Regions from separate parts of the Vibrio sp. A2-1 genome, predicted to be linked through region 2. Evidence: riboswitches for the same ligand, from Rfam matches in the RefSeq annotation. Region 2 holds a riboswitch; the other holds the start of a gene.
What was found. Region 2 has a riboswitch for cyclic di-GMP ahead of L3V33_RS08680 (TfoX/Sxy family DNA transformation protein). Riboswitches for the same ligand answer to the same signal wherever they lie in the genome.
Positions count from the first base shown of each region.

Region 1 (16,229 bases), on a different contig from region 2:
TTGATTTGCTTACGGTCGCAGTGTCTTAGCCAGTAAGTTATCGCTTTATAGGCCAACTTCAGATAACAATAAAATTAATCCAAGGATAAGATTATGAAAAAACTTTCTAAAATCATGTGTGCTGTTGTCGCTGCTTCGGGCTTGGCGGCAGCTCCTTCTATTGCTGCCACCACTTATGTTGGCGCAAAAGTTGGCATGGGCTGGCTAGATAGCGCCTGTGTCGATGGGGTTAAATGTGATGATGATGCAATTGGTGCAGGCATCTACTCTGGTTACAATTTTAGTGACAAGTTTGGTATTGAGCTAAGCTCGGACTTCCTTGGCGACTACAAGACAAGCTTTTCAAAGAACGGCACAACAGCTGCGTTCAGCGACCCACTAATCGCAATCTCGCTAACTCCAATGTACCGCTTAGCAGTACAACAAGAATTCGACGTATTCTTTAAAGCAGGTCCTGCTTACATTTCACACGGTGGCGAAGATGACGTTGTTCTTTCTGCTGGCATCGGTCTAGAGAAGCAGCTTTCTTCTGATTGGGCAGTTCGTGTTGAATACCAATATTTTGATGATTTCGACGACAACTACGTTCAAGACCTGAACTCGAACCTACTGTCAGTTGGTGTTAGTTACAACTTCGGTACTGGCAACACAACAGCATCAGCGGCGGCTGCAACAACTTCTGCAGTAGCAGTAACTCAAGCGCCATCGGAGCCAATCACAGAGCCTGCAGTTGTCGTTGAAGAGAAAACGACTGTCGTTGTGACTAAAGCGCAAACAGAAAGCTACTCTCAAGAAATGTTCGCAACTAACAGCACTGAACTGTCTACAGATGGTAAAATTGCATTAATGCCATTAGTTGAAGTACTTAAAGCTCACCCTCAATCATCAGTTGATGTTGTTGGTCACACAGACTCAACAGGCGCAGCTGAATACAACATGATGATCTCTAAGAAGCGTGCAGCAGCTGTAGCAGCATACATCGAAGAGCAAGGCATTGAAGCAGACCGAATTACAGCGTCAGGTGAAGGCGAAGAGAATCCAATCGCATCAAACGATACAGCTGAAGGCCGTGCTCAAAACCGTCGTGTTGACGCAACGATCCCTGGCTTCGAATACCAAGAAGAAGTCAAAGTTGAAGAAGTTATCGTAGAAGCTACTGAATAATAGCACTCTACCTTAGTTAAAATAATAAGGGCGGAGCACTTTAAAGTGCTCCGCCCTTTTCTTTGTCTGGCTATGCCTATAAACCGTAAGCGATAAGCCGTAAGCCGCAAAAATCAGCCTACCGCCAAGCTGTACTATCAGAAGACTAGACGATTTCCCAACTGTGGGTCATCTCTACGCCAGCACCCAGCATTAGACATACAGAACAGTATTTTTCTAATGAATCCGCACACACCTTAGCAACCTGTTCAGGATCAAGGTTGTCACCAGACACTTCAAAGTGAATATTAATCACAGTAAAGATTTTCGGCGCTGTTTCACGACGTGTCGTTTCTAGCTTTGCATTACAACCAGTGATGCTTTGACCCGCAGATTTCAAACCGTCCACTACATCAACAGAGCTACAACCACCAGCGGCCATGAGCACCATCTCCATAGGGCTTGGCGCTGTAGCTCCGCCGCTTCCATCCATAACAATAGAATGGCCTGATTGAGAGTGACCTAGGAATTTAAAGCCTTCGACCCATTTAACTTCTGCTTGCATGTTGTTCCTTAGATGTACGAAAACGTCATCATTATTTGGTATACCAATCGTAGTAAATAACTGGTCATCCTAGCTTGTTAAAAATCTCGATAACTTCGTTAGAATTTTTGATTGTAGAATAACTACTTATCGGAAAATTCCGCCTTGTTCTCGAGTTTTTTTCCTGCGCTATTTATGATCACTTACTTACTGTGATTGGTATTATTTTATATCAATGCTTACACCCTACTACTGGCAGCATTTATGAGCAAGATTTTCTATTTGAGATATTTTTTTCATGAATAGTGTAATTTTTTCCATCTAAAACCTGTCTCTATTCGTACATTCAAAATCGAATGAGAAAAACGTCAAGATGAGGTATCTATGAATAAATTATCTAAAATATTGGTATCACTCGTGGTTGCACTACCACTGATTTCACTGTTTGTAAGCCAGACTGGCACTGCCAATACAATGGATAAAACGACTAATTCAGGTAAAACTGAAATCGCGACACTGGCTGGTGGTTGTTTTTGGTGTACAGAATCCGATCTAGAAAAACTGACAGGCGTGACAGACGTTATCTCTGGGTATTCTGGTGGTGAATTAGAAAACCCAACCTACAAGCAAGTTTCATCGGGTAAATCTGGCCACATCGAAGTAATCAATGTGACCTATAACCCTGATGTGGTCAGCTATGAACAGGTGCTTGACCAATTCTTCCGACACATCGACCCAACTGATGACAAAGGTTCATTCGTTGATCGAGGTCCACAATATCGACCTGCTGTTTTCTATCATAACCAAGAACAAAAAGACGTCGCTCAGAACTTCATGATGGAAATCGACAAGGCTCAGATCTTTGGTGAACCACTAAAAACAGAACTGATTAAGTTTGAGAAATTCTGGCCAGCAGAAGATTACCACCAAGATTATTACAAGAAGAGCAAAGTTCGTTATAACTACTACCGCTACGCTTCTGGTCGTGATCAGTACCTAGATAAAGTCTTCGGCGATGATAGAAATGAAAACCCGCAAACGATCCGTCAGATCATCGATGGTAAGAATGCGACAGCCAATACTAAGACATACAGCAAGCCGTCTGATGCAGAGATCAAAGCTTCTCTAACTTCACTGCAATACGATGTCACACAAGACGACGCGACAGAGCGCCCATTTGACAACAAATACTGGGATAACAAGCAAGAAGGTATTTACGTTGATGTCGTAACGGGTGAGCCTTTGTTTTCTTCAAAAGACAAATACAAATCAGGTACAGGTTGGCCGAGCTTTACACAGCCAATCAGCGAGGCTTATGTCGTAACGACTACAGACTACAAGCTGCTTTACCCGAGAACAGAGGTTCGCAGTAAATTTGGTGACTCTCACCTAGGACATGTATTTAAAGATGGTCCAAAGCCAACAGGTTTACGCTACTGCATGAACTCAGCCGCAATGCGCTTTATTCCAGCGGATAAACTGGCAGACGAAGGCTACGAAGAATATGTGGGATTATTCGAGGGCTAAGAATTCAGAAACTGACTATAAACCTCTGAACCTCTAAAAAACAAAGCCAGCATATTCGCTGGCTTTGTTTTTCTAACGCACTAACAAGAAGGGTTAACCTTAGCCTGTTAACCTTATTAACCCGTTAACACCGTATCTTCTGGGTATTTCAACAACGAAGGCTCAGGGCGAGCTAACATGTAAGCCAAAGTCAAAGGTCCGATTCGTCCAATCACCATCACCACAATCATGATGTATTTCCCAGGTTCAGTTAGGTTTGCGGTTAACCCTGCAGTCAGTCCGACCGTCGCAAAGGCCGAAATCACCTCAAACATCACTCGATCAAACGCCGCCTTTTCAGTAAGCATTAACAAAAACATTGCGGTGGTTAACAGTGCTCCACTTACCACAATAATGGCCAATGACTTTGTTACCGCTTGCCAGGTCACAGTGCGTTTAAACATCACTACATGCTTTTTCTGACGCAAGAATGTCCAAGTCGCAACAAATGCAACCGCAAAGGTCGATACTTTAATCCCACCACCAGTGGAAGTTGAACCAGCACCAATCAACATCAGTACTATCATCACCAATAATGCAGGTTGTGTATATTGAGACAAATCCACACTATTAAAACCAGCAGTACGAGCACTCGCTGACTGGAAAAAAGCCGCCAACCATTGCCCTTGTGTCGACAAGCCCTCCATCGTCGCTGAGTTATTTCTCTCCAATAACCAAAACATCACCGTGCCCACCGCCAATAACGTCGGTGTCGCCGTTAGCATAATCTTGGTGTGTAAATGCAGATGTTGGAAGCCTTTCCGCCAGTTAGTCGACAGGTCGCCCACGACCGTAAAACCTAATCCGCCGAAAATGAACAAGCCTGCTAAGGTAAAGATCACCAGTGGATCGTCAACAAAGCTCGCCATACTGTCTGAGAACAACGCAAATCCTGCGTTATTGAATGCAGAAATCGCGTGAAATAACGCGTAAAAGCTCCCTGTTGCCCATCCCATTTCAGGAACCCAACGAAAACAGAGCAATACGAAACCTATAAATTCCGCCACCAATGCAAAAATGATGATCTTCTTGACTAATTTTCGGAGGTTAATCTTACGATCTTGCCCCAATGCTTCTTTCGCTAATGCTTGCTGTTTCAAACTTAGCCGAACACCAAACATATAGAGCAGCACCGCAGAAAGGGTCATCTGCCCTAACCCGCCGACTTGCATCAAGAAAATCAGTAAGATTTTACCTGCCAAGGTGAAATGCTGACCGGTATCAACAACACCTAAGCCTGTCACACTGATCGCCGACGTGGCAGTAAACAGTGCATCCGTAAAGCTTAGACCTGTCACAGAGAACACGGGTAGCGTCAACAATATTGCAGAAGGGATAAGTACGCCTAAGAAGCTCGTAAGGATAATCTTAGGTTCAGAGCCTTTACGTGGCTTTTTATCACTCTTAAGCGTGTAGAAAGTACCTTTTCGTTTTAACGAATTCATACTGTTACCTTATTTCCGATTGCCAGTTACCAATTGCGTAGCTTTCTAGATAAGGTCTCCTTCGGCCCAGCGATGATCACCACATCCCCAATTTCTAAACTCACATCCAGTTCAGGTGCTTTAGTTAGGTTCGGGCCTCGCTTGAAACCAAGTACCTCAACACCATTTTCTTTGCACAGCTTAAGGTCACCAAGTTTCTTACCCAAAAAATTAGAACCAATAACAATTTCCGTCATCGCTAAACCGCTGCCAAGGTCGATAAACTCAAGAACGCGTCTATCCAACATTTTACGCGCAACTCGAATACCCATGTCTCGCTCGGGCATGATGATATGGTCGGCACCAATCTTAGAAAGGATCTTGCCGTGAAACTTATCGTTCGCCTTCACCCAAACGGCTTTTGCGCCTGATTCTTTTACCACTAGCGTCGTTAGAATACTGGAGTTAACATCAGAGCCAATCGACACCATCACCATATCGTAATCGTCCAGCCTTAGTTCTTTAACTGTCTCTTCGCTCGTACAGTTCGCAACAATCGCTTGTGAAACAAAATTAGCCGCTTCTTTCACTCGCTCTTCATCAATATCGACAGCGAGCACCTGCGCCCCTGAACTTTGTAGCTCTTTGCATACAGATAACCCAAAACGCCCTAAGCCGATAACTGCATATTGTTTGTCACTCATTTATTACTCCACTTACAAAGCTACGTAGCATCGAAAACAAATAACAAAATTGTCTTCATACAAAAAAACGACTATATATCCATGTAGAGATACAATTGTCAGCTAATCGATTGATTTATAAAGGTAGAGAACAAAAGTGATTTCTGCTAATTTCTAACCCATAATTTCTGCGGCAGTACACACAATGAATGAATTCATAACCCAAGTACAAACCTACATCAACCAGAGCCATAGCGATTGGGCAAATAGCGTCCTATTCATCACTATTGCGAGCTTTTTCGCTTGGGTCGCTTGGCGAATTGTCCATAATCGCCTGGAAATCTTGGTCAAAAAAACCCAATTTCATTGGGATGACCTACTGCTAGAGGCCTTAAAAACACCTGTCAGTACATTGCTTTGGTGTTGGCCTGCTACCGTGTCTGTTGGCTTGATTCTTCAAGACCAGTTTGGTAATGAAATCAACTGGCTAAGAACACTCAAACACATACTGATCATATCTACGTTTGTTTGGTTTACGCTGCGAATGATCAGTAACTCTGAAGAGTATGTCTTAGAGCAAAAAACCAGAGACGAAACCACAGTACAAGCTATAGCAAAGGTGGCTCGACTGTTCTTTATGGTGATGGGCGGTTTAACCATCATGCAGGCGTTTGGGCTGAGCCTATCGGGCTTGCTTACCTTTGGTGGTGTCGGTGGTTTAATCGTCGGTTTAGCCGCTAAAGATCTACTGTCGAATTTCTTTGGCGGCATGATGATTTACTTCGACCGCCCTTTTAAAGTCGGAGATTGGATACGCTCTCCCGATCGTCAAATCGAAGGTACTGTCGAACGCATTGGCTGGCGCATGACGATTATCCGCACTTTTGATAAGCGTCCTTTGTACGTTCCAAATTCGGTGTTCAGTAGTATTGTGGTAGAGAACCCATCGAGAATGTTAAATCGTAGAATCAATGAAACCTTTGGTCTTCGTTATCAAGATGCAGACAAATTGGCGCTCATTGTTGATGATGTAAGAACCATGCTCGAGGCCCACCCAGATATTGATGCCAAACAGACGTTAATCGTTAACTTTGACAAATTTGGACCATCAACACTGAACTTCTTTATCTACACCTTCACAAAAACGGTCAACTGGATCAGGTACCACAAAGTGAAGCAAGACGTTCTGTTACAGGTTCTGGCGATTATTCATAAACACAATGCAGACATCGCGTTCCCAACACAGACACTCAAGATTGACCCTCAAGACTTTTCTAATGTTCAAGGTCATAACAGCGTTCAGAGCCTAGGTGATAATCAGAATGTTAGCGATCCCAAAGATATGTTGAACTCTCCTACGGAAGGTCATCGATAGTCAGCATCCTTCTTGGTTATCGATAAGTAATAAGCGTGAAGCGTGGTAATATGATGGCAGTATTCTAATGCACACAATTACCACTCTATGATTTTACCTGTCATCCTAGCTGGCGGCTCTGGAAGCCGCCTCTGGCCACTGTCTCGAGAGCTCTATCCTAAGCAATTCCTGAATATTGCTGGCGAACAGTCGATGCTTCAGCAGACACTTCAACGCCTGCAAGGTATCGACGCACACCTAACGGATAGCAGCTGCGATGCGCCATTCATCATCTGTAATGAAGAGCATCGTTTTATCGCTGCTGAACAAATTCGCTCAGCTAACGTCCTGCACAGTGGCATTCTGTTAGAACCTGTCGGTAGAAATACTGCGCCAGCCATCGCACTTGCAGCCTTGCAAGCTTTGACCAAATCTCATGAGACTAAAAGAGAAGCGGCTGACCCAATCTTATTAGTGCTTGCTGCCGACCATCACATCGCTAAAACCTCTGAATTTCAACAATCGATTAACCGTGGTGTTGATTACGCAAAACAAGGCAAACTGGTGACATTCGGTATAACCCCAAATGCTCCAGAGACTGGCTATGGCTACATCAAACAAGGGCAACCTCTTATCTCTAGCCTACAACTAGAAACCAACATTACAGACCAACCAACCCATTATGCTTACGACATTGAGTGCTTTGTAGAAAAGCCCGATAAAGCAACCGCAGAAGCATACATCCGCTCAGAACAGTACCTATGGAACAGTGGCATGTTCATGTTTAAGGCATCACGCTATCTTGAAGAACTCGCCGAACACCACCCCGATATATTAGCGGCTTGTAAACTCGCTCTTGCAAAGCAAAATACCGACCTCGACTTTATCCGTATCGACGCTGAAGCATTCAAAAGTAGCCCAAGCGATTCCATCGATTATGCCGTGATGGAGAAAACCTCGCACGCAGCTGTGATCCCGATGGATGTCGGTTGGAATGATATTGGCTCATGGTCTGCTATCTGGGATGTAAGCGACAAAGATGAGCATAACAACGTCATTGAAGGTGACGTGTTAACCGTCGACTCTCAACACAACTACATCCATGCTGAAAACAAGCTAGTTGCTACTGTCGGTGTCGATAACCTGATTATTGTCGAGACCAAAGACGCCATATTAGTCGCAGATAAAGACAAGGTTCAGGGTGTAAAATCGATTGTTAGTCAACTAAGTCAAGCAGGTCGAACGGAGCATATTCATCATCGTGAGGTATTGAGGCCTTGGGGTAAATACGATGTGATTGATTTAGGAAAGCGAGACAAAGTTAAGCGTATCACTGTAAAAGCGGGTCATCAGCTTTCACTACAGATGCATTATCATAGAGCGGAACATTGGGTAGTAGTAGCTGGCACTGCGAAGGTGACCAACGATGAGAAAACCTATCTCGTCGAAGAAGATCAATCGACTTACATCCCTTTAGGTCACATCCACAGCTTAGAGAACCCTGGCGAGACACCTCTTGAAATGATTGAAGTTCAAACCGGCAGCCATTTAAGTGAAGACGATATCATTCGATATCAAGACAGCTATGGGCGAGACGTTCGAAGCGAACAAGCTTCTTCGTCTCAGAACAAAAAATAGAAATAGAAGCGACTTCAATCAAATGAAACCAACATTAGATCTTAGCTGCTTTAAGAACAACGACATTCGCGGCATCATTGGTAGCCAAATCAATGAGCCGTTTGCCTATCTGCTTGGAAAGGCGTTTGGTGAATATATCCTGTCAGGAAATGCCAAGACTCCAAGTGCATGGCCTCCAGTCGTTATTGGTCGAGATAACCGTGAAACGTCTTTGTCACTGCAAGAAGCCATTACTGCAGGCTTAATCGAGTCCGGGATAAGCGTCATTGATCTTGGGATGACTGGCACTGAAGAAGTCTACTTTGCGACTCGTCACCTAAAAGCGATTGGCGGAATACAAATCACAGCCAGCCATAACCCAATCAATTACAACGGAATGAAATTGGTCGGTGCTGATGCTAGCCCCATCAGTAAAAACAGTGGTTTAGATAAAATCAAACGACGTATTAAAGTACTGAATCAAGAGCTGAACACCGATTTGCCGATCTTTCATGTTCAATCAAATAACTCAGGCATATCGACCAGTATTCTCGCTCCCTATGTAGACCACCTGCTCTCCTACATAACACCTTCTAAACTTTCACCAATGAAGATTGTGGTTAACGCAGGAAACGGTGTTGCAGGACATGTCATTGATGCTTTAGAGAAGAAATTTAACGAACTCAGTGCCCCTATCACCTTCATCAAAGTTCACCATACTCCTGACGGAAACTTCCCTAATGGTATTCCCAATCCATTGATTAAAAAAAACCAAATAGCGACTCGAAATGCTGTGTTAGAACATTCGGCCGACCTTGGTATTGCATGGGATGGCGATTTTGACCGTTGCTTTTTCTTTAACGAAAAAGGCAACTACATTGAGGGTTACTATATTGTTGGCTTGCTAGCAGAAGCCTTCTTGTTAAAAGAACCTAACTCGACTGTGTTGCACGATATGCGTATGACATGGAACACGATTGAAGTCGCCAACAAATTTGGTGGGAAGGCTGTTGCAGCCAAAGCAGGGCATGCGCTCATCAAAGAGAAGATGCGAGAATTAAACGCTGTGTACGGTGGTGAAATGAGTGCGCACCATTATTTTCGTGATTTTGGTTATTGCGATTCAGGAATGATTCCTTGGCTACTGGTTATTGAATTGATGTCGAAAACTCAACAATCTCTTCACCAATTGACCAGCGCAAGTATGGATAGATTCCCTTCTTCCGGAGAGATCAATCGCAGAGTTTCAAACTCAGAACAAGTCATGGCTTGTGTGTTGTCACACTATCAAGATAATGCTGTTGAGATCGATCACACAGACGGGCTCAGCATGAATATGGGGACATGGCGCTTCAACTTACGAAAGTCCAATACAGAGCCGTTGATACGCCTCAACGTGGAAACCAAGCAAGATAGAACTTTACTGTCACTTAAAGTCGACGAGTTACTGTCTTTTCTCATTTAAGAATACAAAGCACTTCCAGTTTTTAACTAATTTTCAACTAAGAGCCACAAAAAAGCCCTTACTAGCGATTGCTAATAAGGGCTTTGAATTTTCAGTCGCTTAGTCGCTGACTGTAATTAGTTTACTTGTTACGACGAGCTTCAACAGCATCTGCCAGTTGGCGAAGTACTGTTTCAGTATCTTCCCAACCAATACAAGCATCGGTAATAGACTGACCGTATGTCGCTGCTTTGCCGTCAACCAAGTCTTGGCGACCTTCAACAAGGTGAGATTCAATCATCACACCAAAAATAGCTTTATCACCACCTGAAATCTGTGCACTTACGTCATCAGATACGTTAATTTGGCGTTTAAACTGCTTAGAGCTATTCGCATGGCTGAAATCAATCATCACCTTCTCTGGAAGACCTGAAGCTTTTAGTTCTTCCTTAATCTTGCTTACATGCTCTGCACTGTAGTTTGGCTCTTTACCACCACGTAGGATGATATGGCAATCAGGGTTACCTGCAGTTTCAATGATAGCGGAGTGACCGTACTTAGTTACAGACAAAAAGTGGTGAGAAGCACTCGCTGAACGAATCGCGTCGGTTGCGATCTTAATGTTGCCATCAGTACCATTCTTAAAGCCTACAGGGCAAGAAATACCTGAAGCAAGTTCACGGTGAACCTGAGATTCAGTCGTACGTGCGCCAATTGCACCCCAGCTAATTAGGTCAGCAACGTATTGAGGCGTGATCATATCTAGGAATTCACTTGCCGTCGGCATTCCCATATCAGTTAGGTCAAGCAGTAGCTTACGTCCTAGACGAAGACCATCGTTTAGCTTGAACGTATCATCCATGTATGGGTCGTTAATCAGACCTTTCCAACCAACAGTTGTACGTGGTTTTTCAAAATAAACACGCATTACGATTTCAAGGTTATCGCCTAGTTCATCACGTAACACTTTCAAGCGTTTGCCATATTCAAGTGCAGCTTCTGTGTCATGAATAGAACATGGGCCTACGATAACAAGTAAGCGGTCGTCGCTATCTTCTAAAATATTATGAATCGCTTTACGGCTTTCAAAGGTTGTAGAAGAAGCAATTTCTGTCGCTGGAAACTTTTCTAAAACAGCAACAGGTGGTAATAACTCTTTTACTTTGTTAATTCTTACATCATCAGTCTGAAACATCGCTTACTTCTTCCTATTTTCTATCCTTGAGCTGAATGTAGGTTATCTCACGTAACTTTCCATCAGCACTTATCTTCTTGTTCCCTGTAACTTAACTAGTAAAAACTCTAGTTTCAATCACTAATTCAAAAAAAACGCAATTTTTTTTGTGTTTTATATTTAAAACACCCCGTATAACATTATTTACACGCTATCGATTGCGCAATTTATCTCGGGATAAGGTCCATTGTTTTTCAAATCCCACTATACACGTAATATCTAATGATAATCTAAAATAAAAAAGCTCACGTTATTAGCGTGAGCTTCAATTAAATTACATTCTTTTCAAAGGTTTGACGACACTATCAAGCCCTTCGATTTTCAACGCAAGGCACAATTTTAATAAGTCGCCTAGCTCACCGCTAGGGAATCCCTTTTTATCAAACCACAGCAAATATTCTTCAGGCAAGTCGATCAATGTGCGACCAGCGTATTTGCCAAATGGCATCTGCATTCTAGCAAGTTTAATCAGGTTCTCTTTCTCTAGCATTACGTGCTCTTTCTATACATCGTCGATGTTCTGTAGAGTATCACCTAAACGTTCAACCCAATAATTGATCGCGTCTTTGGCGTCGTCCAACGAATCAATCATCGTCGAAAAATCTTTATTACCCGCTTCACGATCTATGGCAGCAAATAATGGCGTACCCTCTTGAGCATCGCTTACCAATAGTTCGACACTAGCGCTGCCCACATTGGTGTGCTCACCAGTTGCCACCTTAGATATGGTCGATATAGCAAGACCGAATGGTAGAACACTACTGGTTACGGCTAGGATAGGATTTGGTGTTTCAACGTTGCTCAAGGCAATGCTTAAACGTAACGTTTTACCCGTAGGCCCATTAACAATCGTTTTGTGAGGCGATATTTTCTCTTCCAAACGGGTAATCATATGGTCAGTGAGCTCTTGAATCTCTTCTTGATTCAACGTCCCTTCTTCTGCAAGAACAAAGATTTGGTCGATCACCACAGAGTCATAGTCATCCAACTTAGATTTCAAACGTTGTTCGTCACGTAGCCCAACCCTTGCCCACACTAAATCGACACCGCCACCAGGTCCAGGTCGAAAATCTTCATAAGTAGTAAATTTGGTTGCGGTTTTAATCGGGCCGCCGGCACAACCAAACATGAAAATGCAGGTTGCGACAAACAAGAGAAATTTTAAAGGTTTCATAGCGCACTTAGATTAAATTCAATATTTCAACCAAGTATGCCATACCCTAAGTGAAAGGATTGTAGGAAAGGAGTTAAAAATCAAAGCTAGCTTTAAAATTAATCATGCTGAACGGTGTGTGCATACTCTACGATTACTTGATTTCCTTCGATGTAAGCATTTTGAATTTCACCATCAACACTCATTCTACTTTTCAAATAAACTATTTTAGGTCCAGATTGGTTACCTTCTTTGAGTGAAGGGAACACATTCCTAGGTTCTAAATGAAGTAAGCGACAAAAGTGACTAATGAAAGACATAGTCAATGCTGTCTCCCCTCTTAGCACTCTTGAGAAATCAAGCTGGTTCATGCCTAGCTTCTTCGAAAACTCCATCTGCGTAATTCGCATTCGCGACTTTTGTGACATCCACGTTTGATACAACGCATCTCTGTCTTGCTCTGTAAATTCCATACCGACTCCTTTATATAATTCGTACCAATCAATTGTCCGGCTTTTCATACACAGCATGTCAGCGTTCGGTTAGTGGAAACCAAAGGTTTGGTTTTGATATGCGCTCAATCGGTGTACGGAACAAAGAATAATAACCATTAATCATTCACAAAAACAATTAGAGCAATTACTTTCTTTATTTATATCAATTGTTTATATGTTACCTAGGAACACATATGGCAAGTTAATTTGTATTAAGAATTATAAGTTCGAGATTAGCATTCCACATTTAAATCTATTGTGTCGCATTTATAAAAGCTGTTGGCTACATTTCGTTTGCTCAAACTCACTTCTGGCAAACTATTTGAAAGAATAGGACGCAAAGCCACCGGTCTGTCGACATATATTCAGTCTATGATAGCGGGGCCGCCACTTAATAGAATTTAAGTGTAAATGCATGCCGGAGTGTTCTCTTTTTTGTCGGCCAAATACAGTAAGGACAAATAATGAAACAACTCCCAAAAAAATCGCTCATCGCGCTATCGCTACTTAGCGTCAGTGGAGCAAGCTTCGGTCACGGTTATGTCTCGGCATACGATAATGGCGTAGCAGAAAGCCGTGTCGCGTTGTGTAAATTCCCAGCGAGTGATACACAACAAAAAAACACAGGCTGTGGTGGTATTCAATATGAACCACAAAGTGTAGAAGGCCCTGAGGGCTTCCCTGAAGTCGGCCCTGCCGATGGAAAAATCGCTAGTGCACAATCTTCTTTAGCGGCAGCGCTAGATGAGCAAACCGCAGACCGCTGGGTTAAGCGCCCTATCAAATCTGGATCTCAGTACTTTGAGTGGACGTTCACAGCGAACCACAAAACCCGTGATTGGAAATATTACATTACGCAACCCGACTGGAACCCAAACCAACCTTTAGCACGCAGTTCTTTTGATTTAACGCCATTCTGCGTCGTTGAAGGCAATATGGAACAACCACCGATGCAAGTCAGCCACTTGTGTAATGTACCAGAGCGTGAAGGTTATCAAATGATTCTTGCTGTATGGGATGTGGGTGATACTGCAGCGGCTTTCTACAACGTTATCGATGTAAAATTTGACGGCGATGGCCCTGTTATCCCGGATTGGGATCAAGGCGGTCAAATCAATCCAACTCAAGACCTGAATGTAGGCGACGCAGTTTACACTCGTGTCTTCGACCAATCTGGTGAGAACGCTTCATACAGTACAGAGCTAGTGATTGAGAACAACGAGCAAGGTAAAGCAAACAACTGGTCTTACGCGCTTGCTTCTAAGATCAATCAAGAGCAAACGCAAATCAAAGCGGGCCAGTTAAACGATCAAAACGATTTCGCGCCAGTGTACGGCACTAACCCTGTTTATCTAAAATCAGGTTCAGGCTTTAAGAGCGTAGAAATCGGTTACAAGATTGATACTCCAGAGCCAGATCATGAGTTAGAAGTCACAGGCCTAGAGTCTGAGTATGTTATTGATGAGAACCAACCTACACAGCTTGATCTTACATTAGCGGCAACTGGCGATATTCAAGCAGAACTGACCGTTTACAACCATCACCGTGAAGCACTTGCATCTCAGAAATCTGAGTTATCAGACGGACAAGTTGAAGATGTTCAACTCACTCTATCTAAGTCGGAAGCAGGCCACCACATGCTTGTAGTTGTGACGAAAGATGACCAAGGTAACCTAGTAGATCAAAATACGCTTGATTTCCATCTAATGGACGAGCAAACGCCTCCACCAGCCGGCGATTATGACTTCATATTCCCTGAAAGCATTGAGTCTTACACAGCAGGAACTAAGGTTCTGAGCAGCGACGGCGGCGTTTATCAGTGTAAAGAGTTCCCATACTCTGGTTACTGTGTTCAATGGGCTCCAACAGCAACTCAGTACGAACCAGGTGTCGGTTCACACTGGCAAAGTGCTTGGAACAAAGTGGACTAAGTACTCGCTAGATACTTACTTTGTATTAAGTGAGTTTTAGTCATCAACCAAACAAAAACGGATGCCCAAAGCATCCGTTTTCTTGTTCAGTAAAAGTAAAAACGCCAGTTGTTAAAGTAGATAGTGGTCTGCCAACAGAGCAACAAACAAGATCATGAGATGATAGATGGAGAACTTAAAGGTCTTCATCGCCATATTAGGCTCATCACGATACTTAAGTACCCAAGCGTGGTAAACAAACCCAGCGTTGAGCACCAATGAAGCGCTCAAATATATCCAGCTGCTCATGCCGACTAACACCGGCAATATACATACGATGCTCAACAACAAGGTATAGAGCAAAATAGAAGTCTTAGTGTATTCGATTCCGTGGGTCACAGGCAGCATGGGGATATTCACTTTGGCATACTCATCACGACGATGAATTGCCAACGCCCAGAAGTGCGGAGGCGTCCAAATAAAGATGATCATCACCAACAACCAAGCATTTGAGTGCAACTCATTGGTAACCGCCGTCCAGCCTAGTAGAGGTGGCATTGCGCCTGCGATCCCTGCAATCACAATGTTTTGCGGCGTCGCTCGCTTCAGATACATGGTATAAATCACTGCGTAACCTAATAAGCTTGCAAAGGTTAACCAAGCGGTCAGTTGATTGACCCACACCACTAACGTGGCAAACCCAAGTAAGCCGATACCAGACGCAAAACTGAACACACGCACACTACTCAGTTCACCCGACGGTAAAGGTCGTCGATTAGTGCGAGTCATTTGCCCATCGATCTTTTTATCGATCAAGTGGTTAAACGCAGCCGCTGAACCTGCCATTAACCCTATCCCAATCATTCCGAACACAGTTTGTTGTAAAGGCAATCCATTCGGCACGGCCAAGCACATCCCAACCAGTGCAGTTAGCAGCATCAAAGCAACCACCTTGGGCTTGGTCAGTGTTAAATAGACCTTCCAAGTGGTTTTGCTTTTCGAGGCCAGCTCATTTTTTAGAGCACTTTCACCGCTGGCAGCTATCTCTTGACTTGAAGCTGCGTCTTGAACCACCACTCTATTTTGTGTCGACGTTCTACTGACCATGATTACCTCCTTGTAATACATTGTTCTTAGCCAAACACTCGCTTGGTTTGTACTGCCACACCACAAAGTTAGTCACAACCATACTCACAAGCAACATTGCCGCCATTAGGTTATGCAAAACCGCAACGGATATCGGCAGGTGGAACAAGACATTGCTAATCCCCAAACTGACTTGAGCAAACAACACCATCGCAACAATGATACTCAGCTTCTGTTGAGGTGCTTTACCCAACTTCCAAAGTTGATACACAATCATCAACACAGTTAATGTGGCAACAATAGCACCAAAACGATGCATGACATGTATGGTAAGTCTTGCTGGATACTCCAACACACCAAACTCATAATTATCATGTCCGTGTTGAGCAAAATCGAAAGCATTTTTGAAATCGAGATAAGTTACCCAGTTTCCCTCACAGATGGGTAATTGGGTGCACACCAGAGCGGCATAGTTTGACGATGTCCAGCCACCGAGCAGTATCTGCCCGACCACAATGAGTAATCCGAATAGTGCCGAGACTTTAAGTGGTGAAGAATAGGAAGCCTCGCCGAAACG
Region 1 is NZ_JAKKCO010000001.1:945,225-961,453, forward strand. It holds gene L3V33_RS03975 (OmpA family protein) at 94-1,164, shown strand; gene L3V33_RS03980 (OsmC family protein) at 1,310-1,708, opposite strand; gene msrB (peptide-methionine (R)-S-oxide reductase MsrB) at 2,072-3,214, shown strand; gene L3V33_RS03990 (TrkH family potassium uptake protein) at 3,331-4,698, opposite strand; gene L3V33_RS03995 (TrkA family potassium uptake protein) at 4,725-5,381, opposite strand; gene L3V33_RS04000 (mechanosensitive ion channel family protein) at 5,566-6,735, shown strand; gene L3V33_RS04005 (mannose-1-phosphate guanylyltransferase/mannose-6-phosphate isomerase) at 6,823-8,352, shown strand; gene L3V33_RS04010 (phosphomannomutase CpsG) at 8,375-9,796, shown strand; gene aroG (3-deoxy-7-phosphoheptulonate synthase AroG) at 9,918-10,970, opposite strand; gene L3V33_RS04020 (DUF3820 family protein) at 11,284-11,499, opposite strand; gene L3V33_RS04025 (DUF3313 domain-containing protein) at 11,512-12,183, opposite strand; gene L3V33_RS04030 (hypothetical protein) at 12,282-12,635, opposite strand; cyclic di-GMP riboswitch class I at 12,959-13,048, shown strand; gene gbpA (N-acetylglucosamine-binding protein GbpA) at 13,121-14,587, shown strand; gene cyoE (heme o synthase) at 14,699-15,673, opposite strand; gene L3V33_RS04045 (COX15/CtaA family protein) at 15,663-16,229, opposite strand, start outside.
Region 1: it holds a riboswitch for cyclic di-GMP, as region 2 does, so the genes downstream of both, gbpA (N-acetylglucosamine-binding protein GbpA) here and L3V33_RS08680 (TfoX/Sxy family DNA transformation protein) in region 2, are expected to answer to the same signal.

Region 2 (16,229 bases):
GCTGTAGAAGTAAGAAGTAAGAAGTAAGAAGTAAGAAGTAAGGAATTAGATTCAAGGTACAAAAAAGCCCCTAATGATTAGGGGCTTTGAACAAATATCATTGAGTCACTTTCGAGCTTATAGGTGCGCTATCAAGGTTATAACTCGGCTATCAAAGTTATTGCTCAGTTTCTTCGATAAGCTCTTGAACTGGTGATGCTGGCTTGTTTTGAGCAAAACCACGCAAGCCAACAACATGTACGTGTTCGTGATCTTTGAAGACCTTACGAACCAGTTTGTAGGTTGTACCTTTCTCTGGGCTAATGTTTTCAGGTGCTGCAATCAGAAGTTGCATACCCAAGCGGTCACACAGTTCAAACAGCGTAGAGATCGATTTAGAATCCAGACGTGCTGCTTCATCAAGGAACAACAAACGACATGGAACGATGTCTTTACTGCGAAGTCGACGAGATTCCTCTTCCCAGCTCTGAATAACCATCAATAGAATTGACTGACCCGTACCGATCGCCTCACCCGTAGACAGTGCGCCCGATTCCGCTTGTAACCAACCGTCTGAACCACGGTTAACTTCAACACTTAGCTCTAGGTAGTTACGGTAATCCAGTAGCTCTTCACCCAGAACTTGCGGAGAACGTTGACCCATATCGATATGCGGGTTCACTCGTTGGAACAACTTCGCCATCGCTTCTGAGAAGGTAAAGCGCGTTGATTCAAACAAGTCTTTGTGTTGCTCTTGTTGAGTCGCTAGCCCTGATAGCAAGATCTCGTGGCTTTCACGGATCTTAACGTTCAGACGTACGCCTTTAACCTGACCAAAGTAAATGTTAGACAAACCTTGGTTCAGCATTCGAATACGGTTCTGCTCGCGCTGAATCGTTTTCTTGATGATACTTGCTACGGACTCAGAGCTGATTGCCAGGCGATTTTCACGCTGCGTCAATTCTTCTGTTAGTCGAGCTAGCTCAACTTCCATCTCTTCGATAGCTTCAACCGGATCATCCGTACGAATAATATCCTGACGAATACGCTCGCGAAGGTGTTGGTAAACTGCAATGTAGAACAAAACCTTACGTTCTGGATGCGCGTTGTCTTCAGAGAGACGCAGCGAATCGCGTAGGTCGTCATTGTCAGCGACAGCCAGACGTAGCGCACCCAATGACTTGTCTGACATTGAGCGAAGTTCGCCCGCCGTTAGGTAAGCCAGTTCACGCTTGTGTAAACGACGTTCAACGTCATTCTCACGAGCTAAACGAAGTACTGAACACCAGCCTGCTTTTGCTGCAACTACGAAGGTACGAAGCTCTGTGTACTCTTTCTGAACTTTCTTAAGACGCTTGGCCAGTGCTTTCATCTCAAGTTCAGTTGATGTAATCGTACGCTCGTATTCGCTCTTACGCCCACGAGAAGTATGCAGACGTTCGTGCAGTTCATCGCGACGACGTACAGCACGTTCTTCAGCGCCTTCATCAGCATTGACACCAAACTCTTGTAGCTCTTGTTTGAACTCTTGAACCGTTTCTTGTTTCGCTTGATGTGAGCTCTTCAGTGCTGCCAATACTTGGTTGTACTGGTTCATCTGTTCACGAGCTTGTTTCAAGCCATCACGGCCTTTCGTTCGAGCTTGTTCAGCTTGAACCAATTTCGCTTTCAGTTGTTCGCTTAGTTCGCTGCTCTTGTTTAGAAGATCAACAGAATCCGCATAGGCAAAGTAGTGACGACGTTCAATCAAGTCAGACAGAGCAAACACTTTACCTTTCAGGCTTTGTAGAGCTTGGTCAGCTTGTTGGTATTGTGCTTCTAGTGTCTCGAACTGTTCAGGGTCTGCGTCTAGTGCAGAAACGATCTGCTCTAAAGACGCCAGTGCCTTGCCATGGTTGTTCAAGTACGACTTAGCTTCGCTCAAGCGCTCTAGTTGCGCTTCTAATTCAGCTAGGCGTTCAGCCAATGTTTCGTCTTCTAAAATACGAACCATTGGTGCTAATTTGTCTAGAGCACCCAACGCTTGTTTACTCTGTTGTAGCTGACTACGTTGCTGTTGCTCTTTAGAATTTAATTCAGCCAAAGAGCGTACAATCTGGTTACGCTTGTCACGAATAGACACTAGTGCCTGTTCAGGGTCAGCGTTAAACGCAACGTGTAGGTGCTTAGCAACAAAGCTATTGAATGCTTGGTATAGGCGATTCAGCTTTTGTGCATCAAACGCCGCTTTCGCGTGGTTTTCCACAACAACATCACGCTCTTCACGCAATTTCTCTAATCGTTGTTCACGAGCCGCACGGCCAAACAGAGGGATCTCAGGGAAACGAGAGTAACGCATTTGGCGATCGTTCAGCTGAACACACACCGCGCCCTCTAACTCATCAGCATTGAATGAGCTGTCATCAAACGCATCAACATCGCCTTCAAGGATGTAAAGGTCATCTGGACAATCATCAAGATCCACCAGCTTCTCTTTAATACCATCAAGATCAGAGACCACAATCGCATGACGAGCAGGACCGTACATCGCACTGAAATACGGTGCATCACCAATGGTAATGTCGTCATATATTTCAGAAAGCAGAACGCCACCAAGCGTATCCGCTAAACCTTTCAAACGAGGATCGTTAGAGCCACCCGGAGAAGCTAAGCGTTCAATCTCTTGCTCAAGTTCAGCTCGGCGCGTCGCCAATTGATCTTTCGCTACCGCTTGAGATTTCTCGTCTTCAAGCACTTGCTGCATGTGAGTCATTACTGCTTGGCTATCTTCTAGCTCAGCGTCTGTTTGATCTCTTAGGGCTTCAAGTGCGTCGTTCGCCGTGATCCACGCTGGAGCAATAGACTCAAGTTTTTGAATCTCTTGGTCGTGGTTTTGTTGCACACGACGTTGCTCACTCTTCGCTTCACGCAGCTCTTCTTGAGCGTACTCAAGAGACTCGATCTGCATTGCATGGCGTTCACGTTCTTCATCGAAAACCGCTTCGTCAGTCAGTGAGATGTTGTGTTGCTTTTGATATTCAGTCGCAAGCTCTTTTGCTTGACGCTGCTGCGCCACATCACGAGCCATGTCACGGTGCTGAGCACGCCACTGTTGTTCGTTTTCAACAACGTGTTTTGCGTTACGGCCTTTTTCTAAAGCTTGCTTAGCACTGTTAGACGCTTCTTTACGCTCAACTTCACCAACGATGCTTTTAACAAGAGCGAGCGCTTTGTCGAACTGCGCAGAGGCAGCAGAAGACATGTCGAGCTTATGTTTAGTAGACAGTAGCGTTTGAGTGCTTGATTCTTCTTGTGCTTTTAGCTCAGAAACCAGAGTTAATGCGCTCTCTGCGGTAATAGATTCATCACCGAGTAGCTGCTTAGTTTTCTCTAATGCTTGAACCGCTTGCTGATATTGAAGCGCACGAGTCTGCTGAACATCCAACGCTTGTTGGTAGTCAGCAAGCTGAGTTTTCAGGCTATCCACTTCTTCTTCAGTAATGGTTGCCTGTTCTTCAGCAAGAAGCACTCGCTCTTGAGCTTCTTCAACCACCATCATCTGCTCTTCTAGACGCTCATTAAGCTCTTCTAGATCTTCGCTGTAGCGAGCAATTTTCTCTTGCTGACGAAGTGCAGTTTGAACTAATTGAAGATGATCCGAAGCCGCTTGGTAATCTTGCTCTAGCGCTGACTCTTGATCGACCAACAGCTCAAGCTCTTCTTGAACGCGGTTCAACAAGTTGTTTTGATCAAGCAAGGTTTCACGAGAACCAAACAGTTCGCCACGGAACTTCATGGTTTGATCAAGCTTGTTACGACGATCGTTGGCATGGCGCATGTAATCTGCTGCCACGTAATTCGTAGATTCAGTGATCAAGTGCTTGAACAGGTCACGATCCGACTGAGTCGTTTTGATCGCTTCTAGCGTCATGCGGTTTTCACGCAGTGCTGATTCCATATCTTGGAATGCTTTCTTCACACCGCCATTTTGCGGCAGAAGGTAATCACGCAGAGAACGTGTAATCGCACTTGAGATACCGCCGTAAAGTGATGCTTCAATCAAACGGTAGAACTTAGAACGGTCACTGCTGTTACGCAGTTTCTTTGGAACCACACCGTATTCAAACATCTGTGAGTGGTAATCAACAATCGAAGAAAATGCTTTAAAATGCGCGCCTTCGTATTGTGCTACCGCTGCTTTCACGTCATTCAACTGACATACGCGGGCATGGCTGTCTGAAACGTTTTGAATCAATACATCCGTTGGTTTCACATGGCTAGGAAGGCCTTGGATAACGAACGGCTTGATGTCTACTTTCTTGTCACGACCCGCTACTTGCTGCAGCTTTACTGCAAACAGTAGGCGTTGATTACGAGAGTTCACAACATCCAGCGCTGCATAACATGCGCCTGGCTGAAGCTTACCGTAAAGGCCTTTATCACGAGATGACTGTGAGCTACCCGCTTCCGTTGTGTTACGGAAATGCAGAAGGCTTTGGTCAGGAATCAGCGCTGTGATGAATGCCGCCATAGTGGTCGACTTACCTGCACCGTTACCGCCAGAAAGCGTTGTAACCAATCCATCAATATCAAAAGTACGCGCAAAGAAACCGTTCCAGTTGATCATGGTTAATGATTGATACTTACCTCTTTCAATCATGCTTCACCTTCTACTTTTGTTTGTTCGCCGTCGTTCGACTCTAGATCGAAGTCAGCTTGATCGTTAAAAATGTCTTGTTGACCGTTTTCGTCTACGCCTGCATCTACTTCTGATGCGGCTTCCGCTTGTTCTTCATTCAACAAGCTACCTTGGTTAGGCTCTTGGGTATGAACAACAGCTTCACCATCACGGATAAGACGTAATTGCGCTTCTTTCATATCGTCGCCAACACGAACGTCAGCGCCAAAACGGAATACCGCTTCACTGATGCGGAACTTGCCGGTTTCGCCAATCGCAATCAACATGCCAATACGGCGTAAGCGACGTAGAGAAGTACGCACTTTTTCAAACAACTTTTCTTTGTCTAAGTCAGAACCAGACGCACGGTTGGTTGCTAGCTTCATGAGTTTTTTCTCATCCGCTAACGACATCAATTCATCAAACAGTTCTTGGTTGGTGAAGATACCTTCATGAGCCAGACGTTCTGGGCTTAGATATAAGAAGCACAACACCTTGCCAACCAACATGTCTAGCTCAGACAACACACTACGACCAATCAGAGACGTAGAGCGCGGACGCAAGTAGAAGAAACCTTCCGGTGCTTTTACCAGCTCCGTATTGTAGCGTTGATAGAAATGCTGAAGCTCAACTTCAAAATCAGACAGTAACGCGTGGTTATCTAGGTCTTCTGTTGAAACATGCTTACCTGAACGCAGCATGCTATCTAGCGCAGGGAACAGTGGGTTCGCTATCGCTTTTACCAGTTTCTCTGGCATGTAATCATCAGTACTTGTTAATGACATTTGCTTGTACCTTTGCACCGAAATCGTTGATTGCCTGCCAATCCGGCTGAATAGCCTGATAGTCAGACGCTGAGTAACCTAAGCGCACGGCTTGGTCGACAACAATTCTGGCTAAATCAAAATGGTGTGTGCGAGGGTGTGCTGCGAGGTAATCGCGTAACACAAGGCCAAGGTCAATTGGCGCGCCTTGCTGTTTATGAGCTTTTAACATCTCTGCAATTCGTTCTGAAAGCAGATCATTCACTTGCTCAAATTCTTCGTACTCAACGTCGATTGGCGCTTGTCCCATCACTTCATCATCACGAAGCACGAGCGCTTCATCACGAAGATCTGTCAGCTTCTCAGCATCGGCGTAGGTCAATAACCAAGGCGCATCAAAGTAGTCGGTGACTGACTGACGCAACCGCTGGCTAAAGGCACGGTTTTTATCCATATCGATAGCGGTACGGATAAATTTGTGAACGTGGCGGTCGTAGCCGATCCACAAGTCGATTGCTTGCTGACCCCAACTGGTGATTCGGTCAAGCTTCATTTGCAAACCGAACAGGGTTTCGCCAACGAACTCGAGTTCATCGTCACCGTAAACAATTTCTTGAATATCGAGGATCTGTGTTTGCAGTTCATCACCCGCCGCTTGCAAGGTATCTTGCAATTCTTTTAGCGTCGCAGAAGTTTCTGATAGCAAAGCTTCACAGTTATTAATCGCTTCTCGCCAGTCCTTATTTAAAAGGTCGGCAATTTGCTGCTTAACGGTTTGTTGCTGCTCATCCATAACACGTTGGTTAAGATCAATCTGATCGAAAATTTCACCAACTGAATATTTGAGCACGCCGTAAACGTTCTTTTTCCAATGCCCCGGAGTTCCGCCCTTCTGCGCAGCTTCAATGGCTTTTGCCATCTCATCGGCAACCATAGAAAGCTGAATAGACAGTTTTAATTTAGAGAACTGACGGTGACGTAAGTAATAATCAGAGATACCAACGGCCAACGGTGATAAGCGGTAGATGCTCGCACCATCGGTGATTTCACTGGTAAAGCGGCTGATCAACTTCTGTTTAACTAGCTCATTGATGGCATTGTTGGCACGAAACGCAGACGCTTCGCCAGTATCTTCAAACAGTCGAGTGACAATGGTAAATGCATCGTGCAGTTCACCTTCGCCCAACTCTTCATCGAACCTTTCATTGCTTAGTACTGCGATAGCAATCAAAAATGCTAAGCGCTCTGGTGGCAAGTTTAATGAAAAATCATGCTGCTTGACCCAGCCCACCAACTCATCAATTGGCTGCTCTTCGGCAGTTTGAGTCATTTCACTCATTGTGGTTCCTGTTACTGTTCTTCGTCATATCGAACGTATTAGATATGACGCCTATTTCTTTATGACGCGGGCTTGTTACGATTGCATAGCGCATGTTGTGGCTTCTTTTACCACATTCACCGCTGCTATTGCGCAGGTTTTTGAGCCCAAACGTGAATATAACGGCCTAGTGACAGATATGGCTCTTGGCGGCATAGCTGTTTTTCTAGTTCCAATACATCTTCAAATTGGTAATCGCCCATGTACTCCATATTACCTATGTAGTCACTGAAAGAACGAATGCCTGATTTACCACAGATTTCTAGACCGGCGTCTTCTATCCATTGGTAAACCTCTTCTGGCTTCAAGCCTTTTTGTGGTTGCAGCTTAAACCGTTTTCGATGTGGCATCCCATTCAATACATGAGGAATGTTGCCACAAATCACATTTTTCAGGACTAATCCGTGGTGGTTGTAAAACATTATCGAAGCAACGCCACCGGGTTTTACTTGCTCCAACAATAAATCAAGCGCCTCTTTAGGATCGGCTAACCATTCCATTACCGCATGAAACATCACAAAATCGACTTTTTCATCGAGATGTTCTGCGACTTTTTGTACCGGAGAATGGATGAATCGATACTGATCTAACAAACCCGCCTCGCTGATACTTTCTTCTGCTAGCTTCAGCATTTCAGAAGAGAGGTCACAAAGAGAAACGTTATGCCCAAGCGATGCAATTTTTTGCGACATCTGCGCAAGGCCGCCTCCAGCATCAAGCACATGCAGCGGCGAAGCTGATTGCTCAAATTTGCTCAAAGCTTGTTCTAAATCTTCCCATACGATGATCTGACGGATCTCTCCTTTGTCAGAGCCGTAAATATTTTTTGCAAATTTGTGGGCAATATCGTCGAAATTACGGTCTTCAGTCACGGCTACTTGAGTTATTATGTCCTATCGTGCCTGCTATTCTGTCACAGGAATTTCAGGAATAAAGAGGCGATGTCTCTTTTTACTACTAAGTGATGTTTTTTCGGACTATTCGGATATGTTTGAGCTGAAAAAAGTAGTGTCTTCGTTACTGATGCCACTGCCAGCAATGTTAATTCTCGCTTTTCTGGGTTTAGCCCTAGTGATGTTTACTACCAAAAGGAAGACGGGTTGCCTAATCACCCTTTCAGCCCTCTGTGGTATTTTCCTCATCGCTTTCCAGCCAGTTTCTAATCAACTTTTAATGCCAATGGAAAGGCAACACACCGCTTTTTTACCTGTCGATGAAACCATCGATTACGTGATGGTTCTCGGAAGTGGTCACGTCGTAGACGACCAAATCCCACCAACATCAGAGCTTAGTCGCACCGGTCTAATGCGTTTAAGTGAAGGGATTCGTATTCTACGCCTTTACCCTGGTGCAAAACTCATTTTGTCGGGCTATGGCGCAGGCACTGAAGTGAGCAATGCTAGAATGATGGCCAAAGTTGCGTTGGCACTAGGTGTCTCAAAGCCCGATATCATTCTGCTTGAAACAGCAAAAGACACTTGGGAAGAAGCCCGCCAAGCCGCTGCGTTCGTTAAAAATAAAAGAATGGTACTGGTAACTTCCGCTAGCCATATGACTCGCGCATTGAATGAATTCCATGCTGCCGGCATGAGGCCATTACCAGCACCAACCAACTACCTTGCACAAGAAGGGATTGTTGAACCTTGGAATAAGTACATGCCCAAAGCTCTTTACCTTGAGCAAACTGAGCGTTACTGGCACGAAACAATGGGGTTGATGTGGCAAAGCCTGCGTGATTGGCTTGATACAAGTAATGACACCGTTGAAGAACCCATTGTTGTTCCTGAAACATCTCGCTTAGTTGAAGATGACGGTGGTATTTCTGCGGCGCAGCCTCAATAAACTCAACCGAATAAGTAAACTGGATCTTATCAGTAGACATAATCTTACCTGTAAACATAGTTTTATCTGTAGACTCGACCAGATAGGCAAAACTGATTAACCAAGTAATTTGCAGGTTTCCAGTTCGTAAACAGTAAAAGCTAAGCAATAAAAAAGCCGAGACATCAATGATGTCTCGGCTTTTTACGTTTAAATATCGTTGTTGATTAGTCATTCCTAAAGGAAATCAATCACCAGCGAACATGTAACCTTCACCGTGAACCGTTACAAAAATTTGTGGATTCTTAGGGTCAAACTCCATCTTCGCACGCATACGACGGATTAACACGTCGATAGTTCGATCGTTTGGAGCATCCACTCGGTGGCTGATCATATTCAGAATGCGTTCACGACTTAATACCTGGTTAGGGTAAGAAGAGAGCGCAACCAACAGTTCATATTCAGCTTTAGTCAGTTTTACCGGTTCGCCGTTTTTGCTTAGCGCACGACGAGGGATATCAAACGTCCACTCACCAAAACGAACCACAGATTCGTCTTCAGTCTCTTCAACCTTACCTGCTGCTGTTTTACGAGCGGCAGAAATGCGCCAAAGTAGGTTTTTAACTCGAACCAATAACTCGCGAAGTTCGAAGGGTTTAGTAACGTAATCGTCAGCGCCCATTTCAAGGCCAACGATTTTGTCGATGCTATCCGTGCGTCCAGTAACTAAAATAATTCCAATGTCTGATTGACTGCGTAATTCGCGAGTTAGCATCAATCCATCTTCGCCTGGTAAGTTGATGTCCAGCATAATGAGGTCAACGTTATTATCTTCTAACACGTTTCTCATTTGAGCGCCGCTTTCCGCTTCGCTTACTGTGTAACCTTCGTTCTGGAAGTATCCGACCAGTTTACTGCGGGTTACCACATCATCTTCTACGACTAATACGTGATAGCTCATCTACACCACTTTTCTTATTTAATAGTTTCAGTGACTATTCTATTCATAACTCGTAACAATTCTAGTGGTACACAAGATAAAAGCCAGAAACATGGATCTTTTTTGATACAAGACAATCTTAAACCTTGCTATTTATCGTCCATCGCAATTCAATATAGGCATTACTACTAACGAGTAACTTTGCGTTTCGCAAATAACCTTGTTATTCAGCCTTGGTGTGCTTTGCACAAGTAACTTCAAGATGCATATAAGTAACACCACAAGACTAAATCAGGATCTAAGAAATGAAAGATACGAAAGCGTTCAACGAGCAAAGAGCAGAAATATACTGGTGGCTATCAAGCTTATTCGCTAAAGAGCTCACTCAAGAAGAACTCGATCACTACCACTCTGTTGAAATTCGTTCTTTCCTAACTGGTTTAGGCGAAAATGAAACACTAAAGCCGGCGATCGATAGCCTAGTGGATGCGCTAAACCGCCTACAAACGCGTGAGGATGCTCAACTAGAATTGTCTGCTGACTTCTGTGACTTATTCTTAAAAACAGATAAGCATGGCGCACTTCCTTACGCTTCTATGTATATCGGTGAGACTGGCCTTTTGAATGATAAGCCAGCAAAAGATATGGAAGAGATCATGGCCAAGCACAACTTAGTGGTGAACCAAGACCTAAAAGAACCAGCTGACCACATCGCTATCGCACTCGACTTCCTTGGCAACTTGATCATCCGTTCTAATGAAACGGAACTTGAAGAAGAGCTAGAGAAATCGTTCATTGTTCAACAGCAATTTATCGAGCAACAACTTCTTACTTGGGTACCAAAGTTCAACGTTAAATGTCATGACGTTGACGAATTCGGTTTCTACGCATCAGTCTCATCTCTGCTACTTGCATTCTGTAAATTGGACACCCAATACCTCGCTGGTGAATAAGCTTATTGGATGACTCGTTAAATAAATTCAGAAGAATGTGACAATTCACCCGGATTTCCGGGTGAATTTTATTGCGAGTAATTTCTAGTCAGTCTAAAATTGTGACCGCAAACGATAAAATATGAAACATTCACGAAATGCTATGCTTATTATAGTTTTGAGCATTTCGGTGTTAAGACAAGCCGCTCAATAGCGGTTTTTTGTTTTTTAGCACTTTAGTACCCAAAGAGCCCTACAAATTTAAGCTCTTAGTTAGGTAGCTTAACGGCTACTTCATTCCGTACTTTGGGAAAGTAGCTTCTAATAGGATAAAACCATGGCCACTATAAAAGATGTCGCTCGCTTAGCAGGCGTATCAACAACAACCGTTTCTCACGTAATCAACAAAACTCGCTTTGTTGCAGAAGCGACGCAAGAAAAAGTAAATAAAGCCGTAGACGAACTGAACTATGCACCAAGTGCCGTTGCTCGTAGTTTGAAGTGCAATACAACCCGCACTATCGGCATGCTAGTTACTCAATCAACTAACCTATTCTTCTCTGAAGTTATCGATGGTGTTGAAAGCTACTGCTACCGTCAAGGTTACACTTTGATTCTGTGTAATACGGGCGGTATCTATGAGAAGCAACGTGACTACATTCGAATGCTTGCAGAGAAACGTGTAGATGGCATCTTAGTTATGTGTTCTGACCTAACTGAAGAGCTAAGAGGCATGTTAGACCGTCACGCTGACATTCCTAAAGTGATTATGGATTGGGGCCCTGAGAGTTCTCAAGCAGATAAGATCATCGACAACTCTGAGGAAGGTGGTTACCTAGCGACCAAATACCTCATTGAGCACGGTCACTCCAAGATTGCTTGTTTAAGTGGCCACTTAGACAAAGCGGCATGTGTTGAACGCATCGCGGGTTACAAACGCGCACTCAACGAAGCTAAGATTGCTACCGATGATAACATGATCATTGAAGGTAACTTCGAGTGTGATACTGCGGTTCTTGCTGCAGAGAAAATCATTAAGATGGTAGATCGCCCAACGGCCGTATTCTGTTTTAACGACACGATGGCACTCGGCCTAATGAGCAGATTGCAAGAGAAAGGAATTCGTATCCCTGAAGATATTTCAGTGATCGGCTATGACAACATCGAGTTGGCTGAATACTTCTCTCCGCCGTTAACAACGGTTCACCAACCCAAACGTCGTGTTGGTAAGAACGCTTTCGAAATTTTGTTAGAACGCATCAAAGATAAAGACCATGAAAAGCGTGTGTTCGAAATGCACCCTGAAATTGTTGAGCGAAGCACAGTTAAAACGTTAAATTAATTGATAAATTCAGTTTAATATAATTAAGCGCACCTTTAGGTGCGCTTTTTTTATCAACAACATGAATGAACCTGGTATCATACTGGAAAGATCATTAATTGAAGCAATATCACATTTTGAAATAACAAGTGTGAGCCTCATTCAACAAAAACTTTATTCTATTCAATCAGTCACGCACAGGGCAAATCACTTGAAAGAGTGAGACGCAAAGCTTCCGGCCTAAACCACTCGTTGGTATGGTAGCGGGGTTACCGATGGCAAAATGCAGTAACTACTAATAATTTAGTAATTTACGGCTAATTGACAATTTAATTGCAACATTTTGCTAATCTCTCGGACCTGCTTATTTGGTGGCGTAGTTCAAATACACCGAGATAAATAACATGGATAAACCGATACTAAAGGATTCAATGAAATTATTTGAATCCCTAGGAAAAATAAAATCACGCTCGATGTTTGGTGGCTTCGGTCTTTTTGCTGATGACACTATGTTTGCTCTGGTTGTAAATGACCAGCTGCACATACGAGCAGACAAATGCACAACGAAACAGTTCGAACAACAAGGGTTTCAACCGTACGTCTACAAAAAACGTGGTTTCCCTGTCGTTACTAAATATTTCGCTTTACCCGAAGGCCTGTGGCAAGACCAAGAGAAAATCTTGCAGCTTGCAACGACGTCTCTGGGTTTTGCTAAAGAAGAAAAAGCTGAGCAATCTTCAGCTAAGCCTACTCGACTCAAAGATCTGCCCAACCTTCGACTCGCCACTGAGCGTATGTTGAAAAAAGCAGGGATCGATTCCGTAGAACGTTTATATGAATCTGGCTCTGTAAACGCATTTAACGCCATCAAAGAATCACATGCGTCTTCTGTCAGTATTGAACTACTTTGGGCGTTAGAAGGCGCGATCAATGGCACACATTGGTCTGTTATACCGCAGCAGCGTCGTGAAGAGCTTATCAATCGCGTCAATTAACATTGTCAGTGCAAATTATCTATATAACTAAGCCGCATTTACTGCGGCTTTTTTTATATCTGCTGAAAGTTAATCTATGCTTTGCCTGTCTATCTATACTAATGGTATACATTGAAAATTTAGAGGAAGTATCAATGAGTAAGAAAATGATATTGGGTATTGTGTTGGTCGTAACCATCGTCTTGTTAGGCGTCAATTTCGGCCAATACCTAACGCTTGAAAATGCCAAGGCCCAACAAGCCGTTTTAAATGACTACATTGATAGCAACTTCATTGCTGCCGCTGCTATCTATTTTGTCGCATATGTAATGATTACTGCTTTCTCAATTCCTGGTGCTGCTGTTGTGACCCTGTTAGGAGCTGCGCTATTTGGTTTCTGGAATAGTTTGCTGCTGGTCTCTTTCGCCAGTGCCATTGGTGCAACCCTCGCATTTCTAAGTAGCCGCTACCTTTTACGTGACTGGATCCAAACCAAATTTGGTGACAAATTAGCAACGATTAACAAGGGCGTTGAAAAAGACGGAGCATTTTACTTGTTTTCTCTGCGTCTGATTCCTGTATTCCCATTTTTCCTTATCAATCTGTTGATGGGTCTAACACCGATATCCGTGAGTCGTTACTACATCACGAGTCAAATAGGGATGTTACCGGGTACCGCTGTTTTCTTGAATGCTGGTACTCAACTCGCGGAAATTGATTCACTTTCGGGTATCGTGTCCCCTTCAGTACTATTGTCATTTGCCTTACTGGGTGTATTCCCAATCATTGCTAAATGGTTGATGAATAAATTTCGCTCAGCACCTGTGGCTGAATAACGTATATAACTGAATAACGTGTACCTATAATAGCTAAATAACGCATATAGCCAGATAAGGTTCTATCTCAATGAAAATCTTCAGTGCATCGAATCCGACAGAAGCCCACATCATTTGTGGATTACTAGAAAGTGTGAATATTGCGTGTGAAGTTCGTGGTGAAGGGTTATTCGGTTTGAAAGGGGAAATCCCATTTACCGAAGAAACTGACCCTTACGTATGGTTATATGAGCCAGAGTTGGCGAGCAAAGCCCGGGCAGTTGTTAATGACTACCAGAAACAGCAAGATTCGATCATTTATGAAGAGTGGCGTTGCGCAGAATGTCATGAAGTCAACGAAGCACAATTCGGTTCTTGTTGGCAGTGCGGTGCTGCTTCACCTGAATAGCAGGTTTTGAAAGGTAAAGTGGCTCCAACGGCCTTTTATAACCACTCGGTCAGATACCTCCTCCAAATAAAAACGGGAAGCTAAAATTAGCTTCCCGTTTTTGTCTCAATTCTATTCGAGCGTCTGTTCTGATGAAGAATCGAGATAATCACTGAATTTGCTTTTGAATAAAAGCGATAGATCGTTGATTGAATTCTTCAGGGTTTTCTACGTTACATACGTGTCCACAATTCGGAATTTCTACTAGCTCGCTCGACTTATGCGCCTCTACCATTTCTTTTACTGGCTTGATGAACATGTAGTCGCGCTCGCCCATCAAATACAAAGTTGGAATCGGCAACTCTCGGTCTTTGAAGTACTTCATCAATGGGTTCACATCAGCCGTAAGGATAAACCAGCGTTTAAACTCTTTTTGGCACAGCTTTTTAGCTTCGCGGATAAACAGGTGACGTGATTCTTTTTGGCTTTTTTGTGGCATCACAACGTAAGCAAAAAGGCTGTATAACCACATATAAGGAATGATGTGCTTACTCAAGTTACCCAACTTGATTAAGACTTGAGAGCGAGTGTTGAGTTTGGTCACGGCACCACCTAGCACCATTGAACGTACTCGACCAGCCGCTAGCTCTGCGACATTACGGACAATAATCGTGCCCAAAGACATGCCTACAAAGTGTGCAGAACGGATTTTCAGATGGTCTAACACCTTAAGAATATCGAGCGTTACCGCTTTGAACGTATAACGATTCGAAATCAGCTCTTTGAGGATGTTGTCTGATTTACCATGCCCTCTCAAATCAATGAGAAGCAAGTTGAAGTGCTGTTTATACGCTTTGATCTGCTTAAACCAAATGGAGGAACTGCCTCCTGCGCCATGCACAAATACAACCCACTCATCGCTCGTAGGGTGAGTAAATGTTTTATGAAATAGTAAACTCTCAGACATACCTATCGCTTTAATTATTGGAATGGAGCTCTGCCTCATCACAAGGCGATGGCTAAGGATATCACGCAATCAAGAAATTTAAGTGATAATAGTGTCAAACCTAACATTAATCATGTGAATACCTACCCCACCTTTTCTACCTGACTAAAATGAGTTTGCAAGTTTTCTCTTCCTAAACGTGATGTGACCTGACCAGAAAACAAAAAGGCACTCTACTATCAGAGCGCCTTCTACTATTAAGTTCAGTTGTTATACATCAGCTTATTTTACAGCTAATTCAGCACGTTAAAATGCAGAATAGTACATCGTAAGATATTCTTTTGCCGCATCTTCCCAACTAAAGTCTTGTTGCATCGCGTAAAGCTGAACACGCTTAATTTCAGCGGGATTTTGTGCATAAAGTAGTAATGAACGATGCAATACTGCCAGTAACGCTTGCGGTGTTGGCTCTTCAAAAGCAAAGCCGGTCGCTATCTCGGGATTCTGATCGTAATCATTCACACTGTCTTTTAAACCGCCCACAGAGCGAACAATCGGTAACGTACCGTAAGCCATGCTGTAGATTTGGTTTAAGCCACAAGGTTCGAACTCCGAAGGCATCAAGAAGAAATCAGAACCCGCTTCAACTAAGTGCGCAAGCTCATTATTATACGCTTCTACAAACGAGAACTTATCTGAGTGAAGTGCCGACAGCTCTTTCAGCTGACTCGCTAAAACTGGATCACCAGTACCGACAATCACGATCTGAAGATCGTTTTTCAAAAACTGTTCGATGATAGGCAGTAAGTAATGAACACCTTTCTGATTAGTCAAACGACAAACCATGCCATAAACCGCACAATCGGTGACGGGGAGGCCAACATCTTGTTGCAATTTTTGCTTACAAGCTGACTTCCCACGAACCATGCTGTGCTTTGTCGCTTTGAATTTACGAGGAAGGAAAGCGTCCGTTTCCGGGTTCCAAGCTCCGTAATCACAACCATTCAAAATGCCAAAAAGATCCGCGGATCTGTACTGGAATTCTGCTGCCATACCGTGACTGCCTAATTCCGTTTTCAGCTCCTCGGCATACGTTGGACTGACTGCGTTCACCTTATCAGCACACATCACGCCGGCTCTCAGCATTGTGACATGCGTGTCACTCACTGAAGCTTCAGGCACATTGTAGCTATGCATTTCTGGTAGAAATTGCAGTTCATCGTATGCGAACACACCTTTGAAAACTGCGTTGTGAATTGAGATAACACTGCGCGTATTTTCAAAGAAATCATGTTGTTGATAACGTGACTTAAG
Region 2 is NZ_JAKKCO010000002.1:212,855-229,083, forward strand. It holds gene mukB (chromosome partition protein MukB) at 158-4,618, opposite strand; gene mukE (chromosome partition protein MukE) at 4,615-5,421, opposite strand; gene mukF (chromosome partition protein MukF) at 5,402-6,739, opposite strand; gene cmoM (tRNA uridine 5-oxyacetic acid(34) methyltransferase CmoM) at 6,865-7,650, opposite strand; gene elyC (envelope biogenesis factor ElyC) at 7,766-8,620, shown strand; gene torR (two-component system response regulator TorR) at 8,847-9,560, opposite strand; gene torD (molecular chaperone TorD) at 9,845-10,492, shown strand; gene purR (HTH-type transcriptional repressor PurR) at 10,809-11,813, shown strand; cyclic di-GMP riboswitch class I at 11,984-12,069, shown strand; gene L3V33_RS08680 (TfoX/Sxy family DNA transformation protein) at 12,197-12,787, shown strand; gene L3V33_RS08685 (TVP38/TMEM64 family protein) at 12,922-13,602, shown strand; gene L3V33_RS08690 (DUF2007 domain-containing protein) at 13,673-13,990, shown strand; gene L3V33_RS08695 (alpha/beta hydrolase) at 14,139-14,936, opposite strand; gene glgA (glycogen synthase GlgA) at 15,222-16,229, opposite strand, start outside.